One region of the Vreelandella sp. GE22 genome, then DNA from elsewhere that is predicted to be linked to it. Evidence: predicted binding sites of a transcription regulator. Region 1 holds the regulator's gene; each other region holds the start of a gene.
What was found. Region 1 encodes sigma-54, which starts transcription at its own class of promoters, with help from an activator protein. Its sites were predicted from a motif close to TGGCACNNNNNTTGCTNT; they were not measured.

Region 1 (5,663 bases):
TCCTCCTTGGCGATCGCTTCTTCCAGGGTCATCCCGCTGTCCCGGGTCAGCGGGTGGCGCCGGCGCGTGGCCGAATAGCGCTCGAGCAAAATCCGGGCGTCGGTGGTGAGATAAATCACCTGTACGCGGGTACTGCCGGATTTGATGTCCTGAAGCAGCGCCGGAAAGCGCTCCAGGGCGGTGGGCAGGTTGCGCGCGTCGATACTGACCGCCAGGTGCGTGCGCTCGCCTTGTTGTCTTAGCTCATCGACCAGTGAACCCAGCAGCATGGCCGGCAAGTTGTCGATGGCGTAGTAGCCCAGGTCCTCCAGCGCCTGAAGCGCAATAGACTTTCCCGACCCGGAGCGGCCGCTGATAATCACCAGTTGCATAGTGTTTCTCTTCGGTCTGTAGGGCTGGGTGGGTAGGGCCTTTATTTAGCTGCCCGTTTGCTCGCGAATTTTGGCGGTGACGATCTCCAAAAGCTCGCGCTGGCTCTCGCATTTGCGAAACTGCGCGCGCGTGGCGGCGTCATTCATGATGGTGGCAACCTGACCCAACAGCGCAAGGTGGGTGTCGTCGGCCTCTTCCGGCACCAGCAGTACAAACACCAAATCCACCGGGTCACCGTCGATGGCGTCGAAATCCACCGGTTCGGCAAGCTTTAGAAAGCCGGCGATAGGGGCGCTGCAGTGAGGGCTGCGGGCATGGGGAATCGCGACCCCATTACCAATGCCGGTACTGCCTAATCGCTCGCGGCCTATCAGACGGCTGAACACTTCCTGGCTATCCAGGCTGGGCGTATTTTGGGCGATGAAGGTGCTGAAGAACTCCAGCACGCGCTTTTTGCTGCCCCCGGGGACGTCGAACAGCACGCGCTCCGGGGGGAGTATGGTTTCCAGGGTCATCGATTTAACGCACGCCAGCGCCCTGGGCGCGAGCTTGTGCTTTTTCCTTGTGTTTTACGAGTTGGCGGTCGATTTTGTCGGCCAGCGCGTCAATGGCGGCGTACATGTCGTTGTCCTGGGCTTCGGCGTGCAAATCGGCGCCGGCCGCATGGAGGGTGCAGGCGGCCTGCTGACGCTCTTTCTCGATGGAAAGCGTGACATGAACGGTGGTGATATTGTCGTAGTGACGCTCGATACGTTCGAGTTTTTCATTAACGTAATCGCGCAGAGCGTCGGTCAGTTCCAGGTGATGGCCCGTAATATTGACTTGCATCGACGTACTCCTAATCCAGGACTGTCCTTTGATTGTAACCCTTTTTCTACCGTTGCAAAGCCCCGGCGGCCAGTTTCACTTTTTAACGCAAACGCCGCCGTTCGCTGGAGGAGGGAATCCCCATGGCCTCGCGGTATTTTGCCACCGTGCGCCGCGCTACGCTAATACCGCCATCTTCCAATAGTGACACCAGGCGGCTGTCCGAGAGCGGCTTGCCCGGCGTCTCTTCTTGAATCAGTTTTTTCAACCGGGCGCGGATCGCCGTGCTGGAGTGGCTGTCGTTGCCATCATGACCGCTCACCTGGCTCGAGAAGAAGTACTTGAGCTCGAATACGCCGCGGGGGGTGTGAATGTATTTTTGCGTCGTCACCCGTGAAATCGTCGACTCGTGCATCTCCACGGCCTCGGCGATATCGGCGAGTATCAAGGGTTTCATGGCCTCTTCGCCGCGCTCCAAAAAGCCAAGCTGGCGGGCGATGATCTCGCGACCGACGCGTAACAGCGTATCGTTGCGACTCGAAAGGCTCTTGATCAGCCAGCGAGCCTCTTGTAGGTGCTCTTTTAAAAACTGGTTGTCCTGGCTCTTGTCCGCCCGCTTGATCAGGCTTGCGTAATCAGGCTGGACGCGCAGCCGCGGAAGCGCCTCGGGGTTGAGCTCGAGGTGCCAGCCTTCGTTATCGTGGCGTACCACTAGATCCGGAGTGATGTAGCTATCGTTGGTGATGCCATATGCGCTGCCCGGGCGCGGGTCCAGGCTTCTGATCAGTCCGATGACGTCATCGAGTTGCTCGTCGTCAAGCCCCAGGCGGCGCTTCAAAAGGCGCATGTCGTCCTTGCCGAGCGCTTCGAGAAACTGGCGCACCAGGCGCTTGGCGGGCACCAGAAGCGGCGTGTCGTCGGCCAGGGTGGCGAGTTGGAGCATCAGACATTCGCGAAGGTCGCGGGCGAAAACGCCGGTGGGTTCGAACTGCTGCATACGCATCAGCGTGTTTTCTACCTCGCGCTGACTCAAACCCTCGAGCCCCTGGGCCTTGAGCCCTTCGCGAATATCGTTGAGAGGCTGGGTGAGGTAGCCGTTGGGGTCCAGCGCGTCGATCAGGCTTTCGGCAATGGCGTATTCGCGCTCACTGGCGTCGGTCATGGCCAGCTGCCAAAGCAGGTGGCCATGCAGGCTTTGGCCTGCTGCCTGGCGCTCGAAATCCGGCCCCTCACTGCCGGCGCTGGCCGCCATGTCCTGATAGGTGTCGGACCACTCGCTATCGATGGAGAGTTCGCTGGGGATGCTCTCTTCCCATTCGGCTTCGGCGGTCTCGGTCACGCTCTCTTCGCCAAACTCGTCCTCTTGTTCCAGCAACGGGTTGGCGTCGAGCGCCTGCTGGATTTCCTGGCGAAGATCGAGGGTGGAAAGCTGTAGCAGGGCAATGGCCTGCTGCAGTTGAGGCGTCATGGTCAGCTGCGTGCCGACACGCAGCTGTAAAGAGGCTTTCATGACCATTGAAGAACCACTCGTTACTCGTAAAGCTCCACCCTAGTGCGAGTTGGGGTCCGGCGCAAGTGCAATAAATATGCCACTACACGGAACTTTAGGATTGGCGATGGTTTAGAGGCGGAAATCGGCGCCCAGATAGACCTCACGAACCTTCTGGTTATTCAAAATGGCGGTTGAGTCACCGCTTGCAATGATGTGGCCGTCACCCACGATATAGGCGATATCGCAGATATCCAGCGTCTCGCGCACGTTGTGGTCGGTGATTAGCACCCCGATGTGGCGTGCCTTGAGGGCCAGGATGATCGACTTGATCTCGCCGACCGAGATTGGGTCGACCCCGGCGAAGGGTTCGTCGAGCAAAATGAACGCGGGGTCGGTGGCAAGCGAGCGGGCAATCTCCACGCGGCGGCGTTCGCCGCCGGAAAGACTCATGCCCAGGTTGTCGCGGATATGGGTGATGTGGAAATCGTCGAGCAATTGCTCCAGGCGCGCCTCCCGGGCGCGGCGGTCCAGCTCCTTGCGCGTTTCCAGAATCGCCATGATGTTATCGGCCACCGACAGCTTGCGAAAAATCGATGCCTCCTGGGGGAGGTAGCCGATGCCGGCGGTGGCGCGTTCGTGCATCGGTGCCCGGGTCAGGTCGCGCTCGTCGATTCCTACCGTGCCGGCATCGGCCTTGACCAGGCCCACGATCATATAAAACGAGGTGGTCTTGCCCGCCCCGTTGGGCCCGAGTAGGCCCACCACGCTGCCCTGGGTGATCTCCAGGTTGATGTCTTTTACCACCCGGCGGCGCTTGTAGCTTTTGGCGAGATGGCGGGCGTGAAGCGTTTTGACCGCCCCAGATTGCGTGCTCGACACGGTCATTCTCCTATTGCGCGGGCTGTAGCGTCATGCGGATGCGCTGGTTGTCGCTACCGCTAACGTCTGAGCGCGCCTGAACCACTTCGCGGTCGATGAAGTACTCAAGGCGCCCGCCCTGAAAGCGGTCGGCTCGCTGGTGGAGTTCGGCCTGGTCGATAAGCTCGATGCGCCGTTCGCTGACGTGGTAGACGATACGCCGCGCCCAACCTTCCATCGGGCCTTCGTCGTTTTCGAGCTGATTACGAAGGTAGGCGCGCTCGCCGGTGGCCACTGCCTGGGAAAGCTCGCCGGCGTCGTTGCGCGAGATTTCGACACGGTCGCCGCGAATCTGCATTTCCCCCTGGCGGATATCCACATTGCCGGAGTAGACGGCGGTACCCGCGCGCTGATCAAGATCGAGCCGGTCGGCTTCGACTTCGACGGGGGCTTGGCTTGTCTGGGCGGCGGCGCTCAAAGGCAGGGCCAGTACCAATAGCGCGGTACGTAAAAACGGGTGCATAACGACTCCTAAGGCGTTGAGCGGGCAGGCGGGTGAGTGCCGCGTACGTTATCGGTGAGCCGGACCTGGCTCGTGTCGAGCCAGACATCCATGCGGTTGGCGCTCATCTGCTGAGGGGGCTGCTGTAAAAGGGCCGGTGCCTCGGTGTAGGCGTGGCGGTCGACGCCATCGTAGTGTAACCGCTCGGTGTCGAGCTGCCAGCCCTCCTCCGGGGCGAGCAGTCTGGCCGAGCCCTCCATGACCAGCGACTGACGCTCGTTTTGCAGTATGCCGTGGTCGGCGCTGGCGAGCCACTGGCGCTGGTCGGAATCGAATAGCGTCGCGCGCGGCGCGTCGACCTCGGTCAGCGCTTGCTGAGGTGTATGTACCAGGTGCGGCGTTCGAAGGTGCTGTGTGACGCCGCCGGTTTCGCCAAACAGCGTAAGCTCGGCATTTTCCAGCACATGGCCGGGTTCCTCGCGCTGTACGTCCGGGTCGACCTCGACGACCTCCGGCCCGCGCGGGTCGAGCCAGACGAGCCAGGCCCCCAGCGCAATGACCAGCGCCGGTAGCCACAGGCGTTTTCTGATCCGCGTTATCGTCAAACCCGCCATCGCGTTGCCTCTAGAGGTAGGTGTCCATCACCGCGTCCCAGTGGCCCTGGGTCATCAGCAGCGTATCGCAAATTTCGCGCACCGCGCCGTGGCCGCCAAGTGAGTCGGTGATCCAGTCGGCGTGGGTATGCATGTAGTCCGGCGCGTTGGGCACGGTAATGCCGACACCGGCCCGTTTGATGCAGCCAAGATCGGGCAGATCGTCGCCGCAATAGGCCACCTGATCGAGGGTGATGTCCAAACGCTTACAGAGCGCTTTAAGGGTATCGAGCTTGTGCTCGACGCCTTGATAGACGTGGGTGATCCCTAGCGACTTCGCGCGTTGGCTGACCATGGGCGAATCTCGGCCGGTGATCAGCGCGACGTGAAAACCGGCGCGCTTCAAAAGCTTGAGGCCGTGGCCGTCCTGGGTGTGAAAAGCCTTGATCTCGACACCGTCGGCCTGAAAGTAGAGGCGGCCGTCGGTGAGTACTCCGTCCACGTCGATCGCGAGCAGGCGAACGTGGCGGATGCGGTCGTTTAAAGCATCGGGTACGGCCATGGAGTCTCCTTTATAGCGGTATTGGGACTGAGTACGGTTTAAATCACGCCGCTCGAAAGCAGGTCGTGCATGTGTAAGGCACCAATGGGGCGCTCGTGTTCATCGACCACCGCAAGCGCAGTAATGCGGCTATCCTCCATCAGGCGGACGGCCTCGGCGGCGAGCATGTCCGGGCGGATGCGCTTGCCCGGACGAGTCATGACCGTATCGACGCTGATGACACGTAAATCGTGGTGTTCGTCGAGGGTCCGGCGCAGGTCACCGTCGGTGTAAACGCCGGCCAGTCGGCCCTGGGCGTCGACCACGCAGGTAAAGCCAAGCCCCTGGCGGGTGATTTCCAAAAGCGCATCGCGAAGCGGGCTGCCCAAGGGGACCGTCGGCAGACGCTCGCCGCTGTGCATCAGATCCTTCACGCGCAGAAGCAAACGCTTGCCAAGGCTGCCACCGGGGTGGGAAAGTGCGAAGTCCTCCGCAGTA
Region 2 (5,663 bases), 1.6 Mb from region 1:
CGCCGCCTCACCCAGCCCTTCCGGGTCCGGCGCGGCGCGGTAGAGCGTTGGCGCCTGCCAGCTTCGCGGTGCAGGCACTGGCGTATCGAACAGGTCAATGGGGATTTCGATATGCACCGGGCCCGGGCGGGCGCCGTTAAAGACGGCGAAAGCGCGGGCGAGTACCTCGGGCAGCGTCGAGGCGTCCATCAGCGTGTGACTAAAGCGCGCCACGCCGCTGACCAGCTGCTGTTGGCTTGGCAGCTCGTGAAGCCGCCCTTGCCCCATTGCCAGGGTATCGCGGCGGTTGACGCTCGAGATCACCAGCATGGGAATGGAATCCGCCAGGGCCTGGCCCATGGCGGTGGCAATATTGGTCATACCGGGGCCGGTAATGATCAAGCACACGCCGGGCTTGCCGCTCGCCCTGGCGTAACCGTCGGCCATGAAGCCCGCGCCCTGCTCGTGGCGCGGCGTCACGTGCTGTACACCGCTGCCTTCTAAGCCGCGGTAAAGCTCCACCGTGTGCACGCCGGGAATGCCGAAGAGCGACTCGACCCCGTAGGTATCGCGTAAAAGGCGAATCAAAAGCTCGGCGCAGGTCATCGTTTGAAAATCCTTCATGAGCTATGCCTCAAAAGAAAAACGTATGCGCCATGAAGGCAATGATGGGGAGCGTGATCGCGGTACGCAGCAAAAACACCACCGCCAGCTCCCACAGCGCGATGGGGATTTTCGATTTCAGCAGCAGCGCGCCGATCTCGGACATGTACACCAACTGCGTCATGGAAAGACACGCGATCACGAAGCGCGTGAGTTCGCTGTCGATATTGGTGGCCAGTACCGCAGGCAGGAACATATCCGCAAAGCCGACCAGCGTGGCCGGGGCCGCGGCCTGGGCTTCGGGAATGCGCAGCAGCTCGAGCACCGGCACCATCGGGTAGGAGAGCCAGGTGAACAGCGGCGTGAACTCGGCGAGAATCAGCGCCACGGTCCCGATGGCGAACACCAGCGGCAACAGCGTGAGGAAGATATCGATCACGTTGATCAGCGCTAGCTTGGCAAGCGCGACAGGCCCCGGGGCACCGGCGGCGCGGCGGGTGGCCTGTAAAAGGCTATAGCGGAAAAGCCCCGCCTTGCCGGTGTTCTCCTCACTGATTTGGCAGCCCACCGGCGCGTAGTAGTCGTTGGCTTTCAACGAAAGTGGCGGAATGCGCGAGACGATGATCGCGGCGACAAGCCCGGATACCACCACGGTGAAGTAGAACGGCACGAACAGGTGGTTGATACCCACGAAGTTGGCCACCAGCAGGCTGAACGCAATGGAGGCCACGGAGAAATTGGTGGCGATCACCGAGGCCTCGCGGCCGTTATAAAAGCCCTGCTCGTACTGCTGGGACGTAATCAGCACGCCCACGGTGCCGGAGCCCATCCAGGAGGCGGTGGCGTCGATGGCGCTGCGCCCGGGCAGATTGAAGATGATCCGAAACGGCTTGCGCACCAGGCTTCCGATAAACTCCATGAAACCGAATTCGACCAGAAACGGCAGCAAAATCGCGGCAAAGAAGAAAAACGTCAGCAGCACCGGCGCCAGATCGTCGAGCATCACCCCGCCGGTGAACGAGGCGGTGACGAACTCCGGGCCCACCTGAAAGTAGGTCATCACCACGAAAACGGCGCCCAGAATACGCAACGCCACCCAGATCGGGCCGACGTTGAACATATCGCCGAAGTGGCCGCCACGCGCCCAGGCCGGGTTGGTCGTCTTCACGTACAGGGTCACCACCACCGACACGCACAACACCAGCATGGCAATTAATGGAAGCGCCTGACCAAGCAGCGCCTGTAAGCCATCGGCCATCATGCCCATGCCGATATTGACCGACTCCCCGGTTTGAAACGGCACCAGAAACAGCAAGACGCCGACGACCGAGGGAATCAGAAACTTGAGCAAATGGCTTCGAGGGATAGGCCCGTTTGACGCAGCCTCGTCGCGTGTCGTTTGAGATTCAGACATAGAGTTCACCTGTTGAGAGTGCTTATTGGAGGTGGGCTGGCGGCGTGGGCGTGGGAGGCTTGGCCTCCCTTTGTTATCTATTGTTTTAATCGAGCGTCATCGGCGCCGGGAACTTACTCGCCCCGCTTGACCCCCGGCAGCACACAGAGCATCTCGTACAAGAGCGTGGCCCCCATCAGCGCAGTATTGCCGCTGGTGTCATAGGGCGGTGAAACTTCCACCAGATCGCCGCCGACGATATTGAGCCCCGCCGCCCCGCGCACGATCTCCAGGCCCTGATGGGAGGTGAGCCCGCCCATCTCCACGGTGCCGGTACCCGGTGCCACCGAGGGGTCGAGCCCGTCGATATCGAAGCTGATATACACCGGCGTATCGCTCATCTGCGCGCGTACTTCCTCCATCAAGGGTGCCAGCGACTGGTACCAGCACGCCTCTGCCTGGACGACGCGAAAGCCCTGACCCCGGCACCAGTCGAAGTCTTCGGCCGAGTAACCGGTGCCGCGCAGGCCGATCTGCACCACCTTTTCTTTCGCCAGAAGTCCCTCTTCCTGAGCGCGGCGAAAGGTCGTGCCGTGGGCGATCTCTTCGCCGAACATGTGCTCATTGACGTCCGCATGGGCGTCGATATGAATCAGCCCCACCGGGCCGTGCTTTTTGGCTATGGCGCGCAGAATCGGCAGCGTCATGGTGTGATCGCCACCGAGGGTCAGCGGCACGCAGTCGTGGCGCAACACGTCGTCGAAAAACGCCGTGATGATGTCGACGCTCTTGGGCAGGTGGAAGGTGTTGATCGGCACGTCGCCGATATCCGCCACCTGCAGGTACTCAAAAGGCGCGGCGCGGGTCGCCATGTTGTAGGGGCGCAGCATGCGTGATTCATCACGAATTTGGCGCGGGCCCATGCGCGTGCCGGGGCGGTTGGAGGTCCCGATATCCATGGGAATACCGATGAAGGCCACGTCGAGCCCTTGGGCACTTTCCTGGGTGGGCAGGCGCATCATGGTGGCCGGGCCGCCAAAGCGCGGCACGCTGTTACCGCCCAGCGGCTGGTTGAACTCGGACATTAAAACCTCCTGTCGTTATCGAGACGGGCTTTCAAAAGCCCTCTTTGGCTACGCGTTACCTTGATACTGCATTTAACGTGCCAAACACTGGAATCCCTTGAACGGGGCTTTTCGAGCTCAATCGATGCAAAAATGACTTATAAAGGCGTAGCATTGAGTCATATATGCATTGACCAAGTCATATTCGGTTCAAACAAGGAGGCCGAGTGGAAGATATCGATCGGCACGTGCTCAACACCATCGTGGAAACCGCCAACGACCACTTCTTCATCGTCAGCGCAAGCGGCCAGGTACTTGATATCAGCCCCGGGGTCGAGGCGGTGTACGGCATGTCGCGGGATGAACTGCTCGGCAGCAACGTCAAAACCCTCGAACAAAACGGCACCCTCAAGCCCTCGATCAGCCTGGAGGTCATGCGCACCCAGCGCGCTGCTCAGCTGATGCAAACCACCGGCACCGGGCGGCGGGTGATCGCCGAGGCGCATCCGGTGCTGGTGAACGGCAAGCTCGAGCGCATCATCAGCCGCTCCCGGGATTTAACCGACCTACAGCTTCTTCAGGACGAGTACGCGCTGCTGCAAAAACGCTTCAACGAACACATCAAGCGCGACCGCAACGGCGCGACCCCCGACGACCGCGCGCTGGATAGCGCCCTGGAGCACCTACAGGTTCGAAGCCCCGCGATGCGCGAAGTGGCGCGTTTGCTCAAACGCGTTGCGCCCTCGAGTGCCAACGTGCTGATGCTGGGCGAGTCCGGCGTGGGCAAGACCGCTTTCGCCCGACAGCTCCACCGCTGGAGCGCGCGGGGTGAAGGCGCGTTCATCGAGGTCAACTGTGCTGCCATTCCGGAAAACCTGTTCGAGTCCGAGATGTTCGGCTACCAACCCGGGGCCTTTAGCGGCGCCGCCCGCCAGGGCAAGGCCGGGCTTTTGGAGCAGGCCGAGGGCGGCACGCTGTTTCTCGACGAGATCGGCGAGCTTCCGCTGTTGATGCAGACCAAGCTTTTGAAAGTGATTCAGGACGGTAAGCTCACCCGGCTGGGCGACACCCGCGCGCGCCGGGTGGATTTTCGCTTGGTGGTGGCCACTAATCAGGACCTGGCGCGCCGGGTGCAGGAAGGCGCTTTCCGGCTGGATCTTTACTACCGCCTCAACGTCATCCCCGTGACATTGCCCCCGCTTCGCGAACGCCGCGAGGATATCCCCGGCCTTGCCGAAGCATGTTTGGCGCGGCTGAACGCCCACTACGGGCGGCAGAAATTTCTGGGCAATTACGTCTGGTCGACGCTGATGGGAAGCGACTGGCCGGGCAACGTGCGCGAGCTCGAAAACTGGCTGGAGCGTGCCTGGCTTTCGAGCGCCTCTGATCAGATCGATCGGGTCGGGCTTTCGCCTCAACCCACCGCCGCCCAGGACGCCCCCTCACCCTTGGCGGCGCAAAGCGCGCCGCTGGAGGCCGGCGAAACACTGCCCGACTATCTGGCGCGCCTCGAAGACGAGCTTCTCGAAGGGCTTTGCAAAACCCACACCAGCACCTACGCCATCGCCAAACGTCTAGGCATCAGCCAATCGAGTGTAGTGCGCAAACTAAAGCGCTACGGCCTTGCGGCCAACGGCTGACCTACGCCCACCCCGGCGTGTCACACAACCGCAACACCTTTGACGCAGAGTGATTGACCATCGTCATACCGTTTCGAACGAGTATCGAGTCATGAGCCAATCGCGTATCCGCCTGGAAGGTGTTACCAAACGTTGGGACGCGACCACCGCCGTCGACAACGTCTCCTTTGACGTCACCCCGGGCCAGTTCGTCATTCTGCTCGGCCCTTCCGGCTGCGGAAAATCCACCACGCTTCGCATGATCGCCGGGCTAGAGGACGCCTCCCAGGGCGAGATTCATATCGGCGAGCGCGACGTGACGCGATTGCCGCCGGGGGATCGCGGCCTTTCCATGGTGTTTCAGTCCTACGCACTGTTTCCCCACCTGAGCGTGGCGGAGAACATCGTCTTCGGCCTCAAGAGTCGCCGCGTCGCTAAAGCCGAGCGCCAGGCCCGGCTCGAACAGGTCGCCGAGCTCGTCGATTTGACCGCTTATCTCGACCGCAAGCCCGCAAAACTCTCCGGTGGCCAGCGCCAGCGAGTGGCGCTCGCCCGGGCGATCATCTCCGAGCACCCGATTTGTTTGATGGACGAGCCGCTCTCTAACCTGGACGCCCGCCTGCGTAGCGACATGCGCCGCGAGATCAAGGCGCTGCAGAGCCGCCTGAACATGACGGTGATCTACGTCACCCACGACCAGGTCGAGGCGATGAGCATGGGCGACCGGGTCATCCTGATGCAGCACGGGCGCATCGTTCAGGACGCCACGCCGGATGCGCTCTACAACCACCCGGCGAGCGCCTTCGCCGCCAGTTTCATAGGAAGCCCCGCGATGAATCTACTGCCTTTGGTGGCCGGTGACACCGGCGCCGTGATCGACGGCGACACGACCCTCGTCGCCCCGCTGCAAGCGGCGGGTGGCCAGCTGGGCATTCGCCCGGAAGATATCGAACTGCGCCCGGCGGATGCCCCCGGCATCCCGGCAAGAATAGTGGGCGAGGAGTA
Region 3 (5,663 bases), 1.5 Mb from region 1:
CCGTGCGGAAAGGTTGTCCTGGGTGTTGCCCACGATATAGAGCAAAAAGATGGCGACGACCGCCACCACCAGCACCTGAAAAATGAGCGCGCGTTTAGCGCGGTCTCGCCAGAAAGGGGGCTTGTGGCCCACCGGGCGAGCATCGGGTCTTACTGACATGAAAGCGTCTCCGCAATACGGCAGGATCAATCAAACGGCCCGCCTGGGTGTTAGCGCGGCGGGCCGGGGTCAAGCGAGACGCTTAGCGAATCGGCGGTGCGTAATGGAAGCCGCCGTCATTCCAAAGAGCGTTGACGCCGCGCTCGATCTCCAGCGGTGAATCCATACCGACGTTGCGATCGAAGCTTTCGGCGTAGTTGCCGACCTGACTGATGATGTTGTACGCCCAGTCGGCTTCAAGGCCCATGCCTTCGCCGTAGTTGCCGTCCTGGCCCAGAAGACGCGCGATATCCGGGTTTTCACTGTCCATCATGTCGTCGACGTTTTCGCTGGTGACGCCGTACTCTTCAGCGTTGAGCATGGCAAACAGCGACCACTTGACGATGTTGAACCAGGTGTCGTCGCCCTGGCGAACCACCGGGCCCAGCGGCTCTTTGGAGATGATCTCGGGAAGGATCATCGCGCTGTCCGGCTCGTCGAGCTGGATGCGCAGAGCGGCGAGCTGGGAGGTATCGGAAGTCAGCACGTCACAGCGCCCGGACTGGAAGCCGCCCACGGTCTGCTCGGAGGTGTCGAAAACGATCGGATCAAACGCCATGTCGTTGGCGCGGAAGTAGTCCGCCACGTTGAGCTCGGTGGTGGTACCGGACTGGATACAGATCGCCGCGCCGTCGAGCTCGTCGGCACCAGAGAGCCCTAGGTCACGGTTGACCATGAAGCCGATACCGTCGTAGAAGGTCACGCCAGTGAAGTTCAGGCCCAGGGTAGTGTCGCGGGTGGTGGTCCAGGTGGTGTTACGAGAAAGCACGTCGATCTCGCCAGACTGCAGCGCGGTGAAGCGCTCGACGGCGTTCAGCGAGATGTAGTTGACCGCGTCTGCATCGCCCAGCACGGCAGCGGCCACGGCGCGGCAGACGTCAACGTCCAGGCCTTGCCACTCGCCGCTGTCGTCCGGGGCGGAGAAACCGGGTAAACCATCACTCACGCCACACTGCACGGCGCCTCGTGAGCGCGTATCTTCCAAGACATCTGCCTGAACGCTTGCCACACCGGAGAGGGTGATGGCGCCCGCGGAAGCCAGCAGTACCACGTGTTTTTTATTGATCATGGTTGTTTCCCTTCCTCGTTATTAAAGTTCGTTATATATGCCGAAGCACGGCACATAACGCTAGCAAGGAAGATGCCAGAAAGGATATATCGGCTCATTCAGCGCTTTTCAACGCAAAAGCCGCAACGTTTTGACCAAAGTTGTGCTGCAAAAAAGTGCAGCTTCGGCTACTGGTTGGGCTTCTTTGGTGCACTGGCCGTGCGGACCTTGCCGAATCGGCCAGTGAAAACAGGTGAGTGGGGTAAAAATGGCTAACGAATAGGAGGGGCGTACTGAAGCCCACCATCGCGCCACAGCCCGTTCAGCCCGCGTCCGATATTAAACGCTGAGTCAGCGCCCACGTTGCGATCGAACATCTCGGCGTAGTTACCCACCTGCTTGACGATTTGATAGGCCCAGTCGGCATCAAGGCCCATCGCTTCGCCGAAATTGCCGTCGCGGCCCAGTAGGCGCATCACATCCGGGCTTTCGGATTCGAGTTGTTCGTCCACGTTGGCCATGCTCACGCCCAGTTCTTCGGCGTTGAGCATGGCGAACAGCGACCACTTAACGATGTTGAACCACTGATCGTCGCCCTGGCGCACCGCCGGGCCCAGGGGCTCCTTGGAGATCGTCTCGGGGAGGACGATGGCCATGTCCGGGTCGGCCAGCTGCATGCGCTGGGCATAGAGTTGCGAGGCGTCGGAGCTTAAAACGTCGCAGCGTCCGGACTCGAAGCCGGCGATGGTCTGCTCCGGGGCGTCGAACACCACCGCATCGAAGCTCATGCCGTTCAACCGGAAGTAGTCGGCCAGGTTGAGCTCGCTGGTGGTGCCGGACTGGGTGCACACCGCCGCGCCGTCCAGCTCGCTTACGCTCTGTACGCCCAGGTCGCTTGCCACCATGAAGGCTTGGCCATCGAAGTAGCTCACTCCGGTGAAATGGATCCCCTGGGTCGTATCCCGGGTAGAGGTCCAGGTGGTGGTGCGGGCCAACACGTCGACCTCGCCGGACTGAAGCGCCGCGAAGCGCTCGACCGAATCCAGCGGGACGAACTCGACGTTGGCGCCTTCCCCCAGGGCGGCGGCGGCCACCGCGCGGCAAATGTCGGTATCCAGGCCCCGGTAAGTATCCTCGTCGTCCAGCGCCGAGAAGCCGGGCTGGGCCGCGTTGACCCCGCAGCGCAAACTGCCGCGCTCTTGCACCGTTTCAAGCGTGGTAGCCAGCGCCAGGCCCGGCAGCAAAAGCGCCGCCCCGGTCACCAGTTTGATGCGCCAACCCCTGGCCCCTGTGATAGCCCCTGTGAGGGTCCTTGTGATTGCCCTTGTGTGATCCGCTTTGTTCATTGTTGTGTCCCTTGCGTGGGTAAGCGCTACAAAAAAGGCCGAGCAGTGCCCGGCCTCGATTCAGTGCGTGTCGCTTTGGGGAATTTAAGCGAAAGCGGCGCGCATAAACGGTGGCAGCGCCAGGGCGCCGCGGTGAGCCTCTACCGTGTAGTACTGTAGCGGCATTTCATGCTCCGCGGCAGCCTCTTCGCGAAAGCTTTCAACGTTTGTCGCCTTGCCCGCCAGCGTCACGCTCCACCAGCCCGACGGATAAACCGGCTGTGGGAAGGGCAGCGTTGCCACGCTCTCGAAACCGGCCGACTTCATGTCTTCGCGCAGTTCACGAATGATCGACCCGCTGTGGTAAAGCGGCGATTCGCTTTGCTGCACCAGCACGCCGCCGGTGCGCAGGATGCGGTGGCAGCGCGCCAGAAATTCGGTCTTGAAAAGCCCTTCCGCCGGGCCGACCGGGTCGGTGGAGTCGATGATGAGGACATCGACGCTTTCGTCCTCGGCCTCATCGACCCACTTCACGCCGTCCGCGAACAAAAGCTCCGCGCGCGGGTCGCCGTTGGACGCGACCAGCGCCGGGAAGAAGCGCGTGGAGGCCTTGGTGACCTCTTCGTCGATGTCGATTTGAGTGACTTTTTCAACGCTTTCGTGACGCAGCACTTCCTTGAGCGTGCCGCAGTCGCCGCCGCCGATGATCACGACGCGCTTCGGGTCCTGATGGGTGAAAAGCGCCGGATGGGCGATCATTTCGTGGTACAGGAAGTTGTCCCGGTCGGTGAGCATCACGCAGCCGTCCAGCACTAACAGGTTGCCGTAGGTCTCGGTGGCATAGACTTCCAGGTGCTGATAGGCGCTTTGTACATCCCAAAGCTTCTCGCTGACTTTCAGCGAGAACGCACTACCGTGGGCGTCGAAGACTTCGGTGAACCACTGCGCTTGATCGAGATCGCTCATCGGCCCTCTCCGGCGTCGCTTGGGTGGTCGTTCTTATGATACTGGGGGCTAAGCTCGTGCAGTGCCTCCATGAAGGCGCTGACGTGGTCGGGGTTGGTGAACTGGCTGATGCCGTGGCCCAGGTTGAAGATATGGCCCGGCCCGTGCCCGTAGCTTTCCAGCACCCGGGCGACTTCGGCGCGAATGGCCGAGGGCCGGGCGAACAGCACGTTGGGGTCCAGATTACCCTGTAGCGCCACCTTATGGCCCACCCGGTCGCGGGCGTCACTGAGTTCGGTGGTCCAATCAAGCCCCACCGCGTCGGCACCGGCGCAGGCGATGTGTTCGATCCACTGCCCGCCGTTTTTGGTGAACAGAATCACCGGCACGCGGCGGCCGTCGTGCTCGCGGATCAGGCCCGAGACGATCTGCTCCATGTAGCGAAGCGAAAACTCGAGATACGCCGGCGTCGAGAGCGAGCCGCCCCAGGTATCGAAAATCTGCACCGCCTGGGCGCCGGCACGAATCTGGGCGTTGAGGTAGTCGGTCACCGCGTGGGCCAGGGTATCGAGCAACTGGTGCATGGTGTCCGGGGTGTCGTAGAGCATGGTTTTCAGATGGCGGAAATCCTTGCTCGAGCCGCCTTCGACCATGTAGGTCGCCAGCGTCCAGGGGCTGCCGGAGAAGCCGATCAACGGCATGCGGCCATTGAGTTCGCGGCGAATGGTGGATACCGCGCGCATCACGTAGTCCAGGTCGCGCTCGGCGTTGGGCACGGAGAGCGCTGCGACTTCCTCCGGCGTGCGTACGGTCTTGCGAAATTTCGGCCCCTCGCCGGTCTCGAAGTAGAGCCCAAGACCCATGGCGTCGGGAATGGTCAGAATGTCCGAAAACAAAATCGCGGCATCCAGCGGGAAACGCTCCAGCGGCTGCAGGGTCACCTCGCAAGCGAAGTCCTGATTGCGGCAAAGGTCCATGAAGCTGCCCGCTTGGGCACGGCGCTCGCGGTATTCGGGCAGGTAGCGCCCGGCCTGGCGCATCATCCAGACCGGCGTGCGGTCCACCGGCTGGCGGGCCAAGGCCCGTAGAAAACGGTCGTTTTGCAAATGGGGAGGAGATACAGCGGAAGAGGACATAAACGCCTGCTCTAGGGAAATTTGTCCCTATTGTAGGCGAGGTAGTGCGTATCAGGATAGCGGCGCTCGTCGGGTGGCGATGGCTAGAATGTGGCCGCTTCGCCGTTTTATCGCCGCTTGCGTGGATGCAGGCCGTGAGGCCGGCGCCGCTTTTTGGTAAACTACCGAGTTCTTTTCCTACTCACATCGTTTCCGGCTCTGGTCGATTTGCGAGGTAACCCGTGACCATTCGCTTCATTGCCGCCTCCCGGCTGCCCACCCCTTGGGCTACATTTACCATGCACGGCTTCGAAGACGATGCAACGGGCAAGGATCATATCGCCCTGACGCTTGGCGATGTGACGGGCGACGCCCCGGTGCTCGGGCGCGTGCACTCCGAGTGCTTGACCGGCGATGCGCTGTTTTCGATGCGCTGCGACTGCGGCTATCAGCTTCAAGAGGCGCTCAAACGCATCGCCGAAGAGGGGCGCGGGGTGCTTTTGTATCTGCGCCAGGAAGGCCGCGGCATTGGCCTTTTGAACAAGATTCGCGCCTATAACCTGCAGGACCAGGGCGCGGACACCGTCGAGGCCAACGAGCGCCTTGGCTTTGGTGCCGATATGCGCCGCTACGATCTTTGTGTGCCGATGCTCGAGCATCTCAATATCCAGGCGCTCAAACTGATGACCAACAACCCCCGCAAGGTCGAGGCGCTGACCAACGACGGCGTCAACGTGACCGAGCGTTTGCCCATTACCACCGGGCTCAACCCGCACAACGAGCAGTACCTGGCCACCAAGGCCGGCAAACTTGGCCACATGATGGCGCTGGGGGATTTTACCCAGGCCGAGGATGTGGATATCGAGCGTAAAAAGTGAGTGATTGACGACGCTTGACTCTTGTCCGCCTTCTGAGCAGTCTTGCCAGATGAACTGGCAGAAGGCAAACAATGAAACAGTTATCGAAACAGGTGGGAAAGCCGTTATCGATAGTGCTGGTCGAAGACGACCCGGGCGACGCGGCGCTGATCCA
Region 4 (5,663 bases), 1.9 Mb from region 1:
TGTTTATCTCCATTTTCGTGTTCGCGCTTCGCTACGCCCGCCAAGTGCCGCCGGGGTTTTTATGGCAACGCGTCAAGTACGTGATGCTGCCCTACGTAACGTATGGGTTTATCTACGCCACCGCCGAGTGGGTGCGCCTGAACATGGGCGGGACCTCGGTGGGGTATTTAAGCGTTGCCCGGGAGTACTTTCTCTACGCGGGCTGGCACGGCTACTTTCTGATTATCGCCATGCAGTTCTACGTGGCGTACTGGTTGTTTGCCCGCTGGCGGCTGTGGCGGTTCGACCCGGTGCCCGGGCTTTGGGTGAGCTGCGTGGTCAGCATGGCGTATTGGGGCACGGCCTATTGGCTCGAGGTGGCGCCGCCAGGCTATCTGCTTTGGGTCGCCCCGCTTGGCTGGGTGTATCTGTTCTTTTTGGCGCTGGTGCTGGTGCGCTACTACCAGCCGGTAGCGCAAGGCGCGACAAGACCCCGCCCGCCGCGCTGGATGCAAGCGTTCTCCTCCCCGGTTTGGCTGGCCGGGGCGGTGGCGCTGATCGTACTGGCAACGCTCCCCGGCTGGCTGGTGTTCACCTCCAAGGAGGTGTGGGTGATCCCGCTGTTCGTGTTGGCAACGCTTTGCGCCATGCGCTACCTGAAAGGGCGCCCCGCGCCTGCGTGGATGCGCACGATCAACCGCTACTCTTTCGGCATTTATCTCGCCCACCCGATGTTTTTTGCCATTGTCGATACGGTGGTCGGCGTAGAAACCCTGCCGCTTTTCCTTTACGCGCTGCTGTTGATCGTCGTGGGCGTCGTGGGTTCTATCGGGCTGAACAAGATCGCGAATACCACCACGTTGACCACCATGCTCTTTGGGAAGCGCTTGAAGGTGTAGCAAAGAGGCGATCACTCCGTGCTGGCGCACGCATTTGGTTCAATAAAGGTTTTTATGAACCATTTTGGTGCGCTTAAAAGTGGCTTCTGAGCCCCGTCCCGGGGGCGTTGATTTAGACGCGCAACATCAGGGCAGCTTTCGGGTTGAGAAAATCATTTTTAAAACAAAGGCTTGGTAAGTCACCATGCCATATTGGTGCAAAGTTGGCACGCTACATGCTTATTAAACGGCAACGGCTGGCGTCGTAGGCAAACGCCTCACAGCGTGCTACAACGATAGTCGGTTTATTTTAATCGCTGGTCACGGGGCCTGGTTTGAAACTCGCCCCAATGCGAATACACAACAAAGGCGTGCTATACGCTCGCGGCGTATCAACGGTTTTGTTCAACAATACGTTTAATAGATCGCTTAACAGTACACGCTTTAAGCCACGCTCATACCGGAGACGGAGAACAGTATGTCAGCCAAGACGCTCGCGCTAATCGAAGAAAATGAAGTCAAATGGGTAGACCTGCGTTTCACCGATACGCGCGGTAAAGAGCAGCACGTCACCGTACCGGCACGGGACGTGGACGAAGAGTTTTTTGAAAACGGTCAGATGTTCGATGGCTCCTCCATCGAAGGCTGGAAGGGCATCAACGAATCCGACATGATTCTGCGCCCGGAAGACGGCACCGGCTTTCTCGACCCCTTCACCGAAGATGCCACGCTGATTTTGCGTTGCGACATCATCGAGCCGGCCACCATGCAGGGTTACGATCGCGACCCGCGCTCCATCGCCAAGCGTGCCGAAGCCTATCTCGAGTCCACCGGCCTTGGCGACACCGCGTTTTTCGGCCCGGAACCCGAGTTCTTCATCTTCGACGAAGTACACTGGAAGACCGACATTCAGGGCTCCATGTACAAGATCTCCTCGGAAGAGGGCGCCTGGGCGACCGACAGCCAGATCGAAGGCGGCAACCTGGGCCACCGCCCGCGTGTGAAAGGCGGCTATTTCCCGGTTCCGCCGGTGGACAGCTTCCACGACATTCGTGGCGCAATGTGTAACACCCTTGAGGCGATCGGCCAGAGCGTCGAAGTGCATCACCACGAAGTGGCGAACGCCGGTCAGAACGAAATCGGCGTCAAGTTCAACACCCTGGTGAAGAAGGCCGACGAAGTTCAGGAAATGAAGTACGTGATCCACAACGTGGCCCACGCCTACGGCAAAACCGCGACCTTCATGCCCAAGCCCCTGGTCGGCGATAACGGCTCCGGCATGCACGTTCACCAGTCGTTCTGGAAAGATGGCGCCAACCAGTTCGCCGGCGACGAGTACGCGGGCCTTTCCGAAATGGCGCTTTACTACATTGGCGGCATCATCAAGCACGCCCGTGCCCTGAACGCCTTCACCAACGCTTCGACCAACTCCTACAAGCGTCTGGTGCCGGGTTTCGAAGCGCCGGTCATGCTGGCCTACAGTGCGCGTAACCGTAGTGCGTCGATCCGTATTCCGTACACGGCTAGCCCGAAAGGCAAGCGTGTCGAAACGCGCTTCCCCGACCCGACCGCCAACCCCTACCTGGCGTTCGCGGCCATGCTGATGGCGGGTATCGACGGCATCAAGAACAAGATCCATCCTGGCGATGCCATGGACAAGAACCTGTACGACCTGCCGCCGGAAGAAGGCAAGGCCGTACCGACCGTGGCCTCGAGCCTGGACCAGGCGCTGGAAGCCCTCGACGCTGACCGCTCCTTCCTGACCGAAGGCGGTGTGTTCACCGACGACATGATCGACGCCTACATCGAGCTCAAGATGGAAGAAGTCACGCGCATGCGTATGGCAACGCACCCGGTCGAGTTCGACCTGTACTACAGCTGCTAAGCTCTAACGTTAGGGGCACCCTTGAGGTGTTACTGACTCAAAACCCCGCCTCGGCGGGGTTTTTTTATGGGGAGAACATGGGCATGCGTGTCATTGGCATGGCGAAGTACGCGCGCCTGGCGGCGTTGCTGTTGGGGCTTTCGCTGACGGCGGGAAAGCTTCAGGCGCAAACGGTGTACCGCGTGGTGGATGAAAGCGGCCGGGTCACTTATACCGACAACCCGGAGCGCGGCGGCGAGGCGATCACGCTGGCGCCGCTGCCCGGGGTCGAGCGGACGTCGCCGCCACCGTCTTCGAGCCCGACAAGGGCCCGGCCCGGCCAGCCCTTCATGCCCTACGACCGGTTTGTGATCGCCAACCCTTCGGCCGAGGCGCTGATTCGCGATGCCATGACCCCGGTCGAGGTGTACGTTGAGCCGGCCCTGCGCGACGACCATCAAATAAGGCTTCTGGTGAACGGCGAGGTCAGCCAGTCGGCGCTGCACAGCGACGCGTTTTGGTTGACCGGCTTGCCGCAAGGGCACCACCGGCTTCAAGCCGAGCTGCTCGATAGCCAGGGGCGCGTTCAGCACCGCACTGACGCGGTGAGTATTACCGTCGCGCCGCGCTAATATGCACTAAAATGGTGCGAATGCGCGGCGTTAACCGGGCGGCGCTGCGCTATTAAACGCCGCGTTGCGCCGCCTTAATGCGTTAAAGCCGTGCATGACAGCGCTAGCGCCCAATTGGCGCGCTTTTTGCAATTCCTCTTAAAACATCACACAGACATTGCACCACACGATGATCAAGCCACGCGAATTCTTAGGGGGCTCCTCAGGACACGCCATGTATCAGCGTTTACTCGAACACCTCACCACTGCAGTGCTGCTGCTGGACGGTGAACTGCGCGTCTGCTGGATGAACCCGGCCGCCGAAGCGCTACTGGCGGTCAGTATTAGCCGCGTCAAGGGCATGAGTCTGGATACGCTGCTGGGCTGTGGCGAAAGTATCGATAATGTATTGGCCAAGGCGCGCGACGCCTTTCACCCTTATACCCAGCGCGAGGCGCGCATTACCCCGCTCAACGGCGAGCCACTCACCGTGGACTACACCGTCACGCCGCTTTCGCCTGGCGAGCTTCTACTCGAAGTGGAGCCGCGGGACCGGCTAATGCAGATCTCCCGGGAGGAGGCGCTGACCACCCGCCAGGAAACCATCAAGGTGCTGGCCCGGGGCCTCGCCCACGAGGTGAAAAATCCGCTGGGCGGTATTCGCGGCGCGGCCCAGCTTCTCGAGCGCGACCTCGACGACCCGGCGCTTCGTGAATATACCCATATCATCGTTCAAGAAGTCGACCGGCTAAAAGACCTGGTCGACTCCATGCTCGGCCCTCATCACATTACCCGGCACGCGCCGGTCAATATTCACAAGGTGCTCGAGCGCGTGCGCACGCTGCTGCTCGCCGAGCACCCCGATGTGGTCATTTCGCGGGATTACGACCCCAGCTTGCCGGATCTTTCCGGCGACGAATCCCAAATGATACAGGCGGTGCTGAACGTGGCGCGCAACGCCGTCCAGGCCATGAGCGAAGCCGAGACGCCCTCCCCGGAGCTGATTCTGCGTACCCGCGCCAAGCGCCAGTTCACCCTGGGCGCGGAGCGCCATCGGCTGGTGAGCGAAGTGGGTCTGATCGATAACGGCCCGGGTATCCCCGAGGCCCTGCGCGCGACGCTTTTTTACCCCATGGTCTCCGGGCGCGCCGAAGGCAGCGGCCTGGGGCTCTCCATTGCTCAGTCGATTCTGCATCAACATCAGGGATTGATCGAATGCGACTCACACCCCGGACGTACCGAATTTCGTCTGTTAATTCCGTTGGTCAATCACATTACCGGAGACGCGTCATGACTGAGGCGACACAAACCGATGTTTCACGGGTGGTCATCGTCGATGACGACCGCGCTATCCGTTGGGTGCTGGAGCGCGCCCTGGCGCAGCCGGATCTTGACGTCGAGTGTATCGAGCGCGCCGATACCGCCCTTGACCGGCTCTTGAGCGACCCGCCGGATGTGCTGGTCACCGATATCCGCATGCCGGGGATCGACGGGCTGGATTTGCTCTCGCGCGTGCGCGAGGCGCATCCGGATCTACCGGTCATCGTCATGACCGCCCACTCGGATTTGGACAGCGCCGTGGCCTCCTATCAGGGCGGGGCTTTCGAGTACCTGCCCAAGCCTTTCGACGTGGACGAAGCGCTGGCGCTGGTGCGTCGTGCGGTCGCCCACGCTCGCGAGCGTCAGCGCCCGGTCAGCGTGCCGGAAGGTCTCAACGCCGAGATCATCGGCGAGGCGCCGGCCATGCAAGAGGTGTTTCGCGCCATCGGGCGGCTGTCGCACTCGCACATTACGGTGTTGATCAACGGCGAGTCCGGTACCGGTAAGGAGCGCGTTGCCCAGGCACTTCATCAGCACAGCCCTCGCGCCGGCCACCCGTTTATCGCGCTGAACATGGCGGCGATTCCGAAGGATCTCATCGAGTCCGAACTGTTTGGCCATGAAAAAGGCGCCTTTACCGGCGCCGGTGCGCAGCGCCAGGGCCGTTTCGAGCAGGCCAACGGCGGCACGCTTTTTTTGGATGAGATCGGCGACATGCCCGCGGAAACGCAGACCCGCTTGCTGCGCGTACTGGCCGACGGCGAGTTCTATCGGGTGGGCGGGCATACCTCGGTGAAGGTCGATGTACGTATCATCGCCGCCACCCACCAGAACCTTGAGTCCTTGGTGGACGAAGGGCGCTTTCGCGAGGATTTGTTCCACCGCTTGAACGTGATCCGGGTGCACCTGCCACGGCTCTCCGAGCGCCGGGAAGATATCCCGCGGCTTACGCGTCACTTTCTGGCCGAGGCCGCCAAGGAGCTTTCGACCGATATCAAGGTGCTCACAGCG

Region 2: speB (agmatinase) is a predicted target of sigma-54. The motif match lies at 3,126-3,143, and genes of this name have one in related genera.
Region 3: ACWHRL_RS17080 (amino acid ABC transporter substrate-binding protein) is a predicted target of sigma-54. The motif match lies at 1,328-1,345, and genes of this name have one in related genera.
Region 4: glnL (nitrogen regulation protein NR(II)) is a predicted target of sigma-54. The motif match lies at 3,469-3,486, and genes of this name have one in related genera.

What each region holds. Positions count from the first base shown of each region.
Region 1 covers NZ_OZ309110.1:2,126,467-2,132,129, reverse strand. The annotation lists gene rapZ (RNase adapter RapZ) at 1-371, opposite strand, end outside; gene ACWHRL_RS10220 (PTS sugar transporter subunit IIA) at 417-887, opposite strand; gene hpf (ribosome hibernation-promoting factor, HPF/YfiA family) at 892-1,200, opposite strand; gene ACWHRL_RS10210 (RNA polymerase factor sigma-54) at 1,283-2,695, opposite strand; gene lptB (LPS export ABC transporter ATP-binding protein) at 2,801-3,550, opposite strand; gene lptA (lipopolysaccharide transport periplasmic protein LptA) at 3,561-4,052, opposite strand; gene lptC (LPS export ABC transporter periplasmic protein LptC) at 4,061-4,645, opposite strand; gene ACWHRL_RS10190 (KdsC family phosphatase) at 4,656-5,186, opposite strand; gene ACWHRL_RS10185 (KpsF/GutQ family sugar-phosphate isomerase) at 5,225-5,663, opposite strand, start outside.
Region 2 covers NZ_OZ309110.1:484,527-490,189, reverse strand. The annotation lists gene ACWHRL_RS02400 (5-guanidino-2-oxopentanoate decarboxylase) at 1-603, opposite strand, end outside; gene ACWHRL_RS02395 (YjiH family protein) at 614-1,996, opposite strand; gene speB (agmatinase) at 2,110-3,060, opposite strand; gene ACWHRL_RS02385 (sigma-54 interaction domain-containing protein) at 3,267-4,679, shown strand; gene ACWHRL_RS02380 (ABC transporter ATP-binding protein) at 4,771-5,663, shown strand, end outside.
Region 3 covers NZ_OZ309110.1:3,635,739-3,641,401, reverse strand. The annotation lists gene ACWHRL_RS17085 (amino acid ABC transporter permease) at 1-159, opposite strand, end outside; gene ACWHRL_RS17080 (amino acid ABC transporter substrate-binding protein) at 242-1,267, opposite strand; gene ACWHRL_RS17075 (amino acid ABC transporter substrate-binding protein) at 1,519-2,592, opposite strand; gene speE (polyamine aminopropyltransferase) at 2,677-3,537, opposite strand; gene hemE (uroporphyrinogen decarboxylase) at 3,534-4,652, opposite strand; gene ribA (GTP cyclohydrolase II) at 4,874-5,509, shown strand; gene ACWHRL_RS17055 (diguanylate cyclase) at 5,581-5,663, shown strand, end outside.
Region 4 covers NZ_OZ309110.1:214,592-220,254, forward strand. The annotation lists gene ACWHRL_RS01085 (acyltransferase family protein) at 1-878, shown strand, start outside; gene glnA (glutamate--ammonia ligase) at 1,336-2,742, shown strand; gene ACWHRL_RS01095 (DUF4124 domain-containing protein) at 2,769-3,353, shown strand; gene glnL (nitrogen regulation protein NR(II)) at 3,568-4,626, shown strand; gene glnG (nitrogen regulation protein NR(I)) at 4,623-5,663, shown strand, end outside.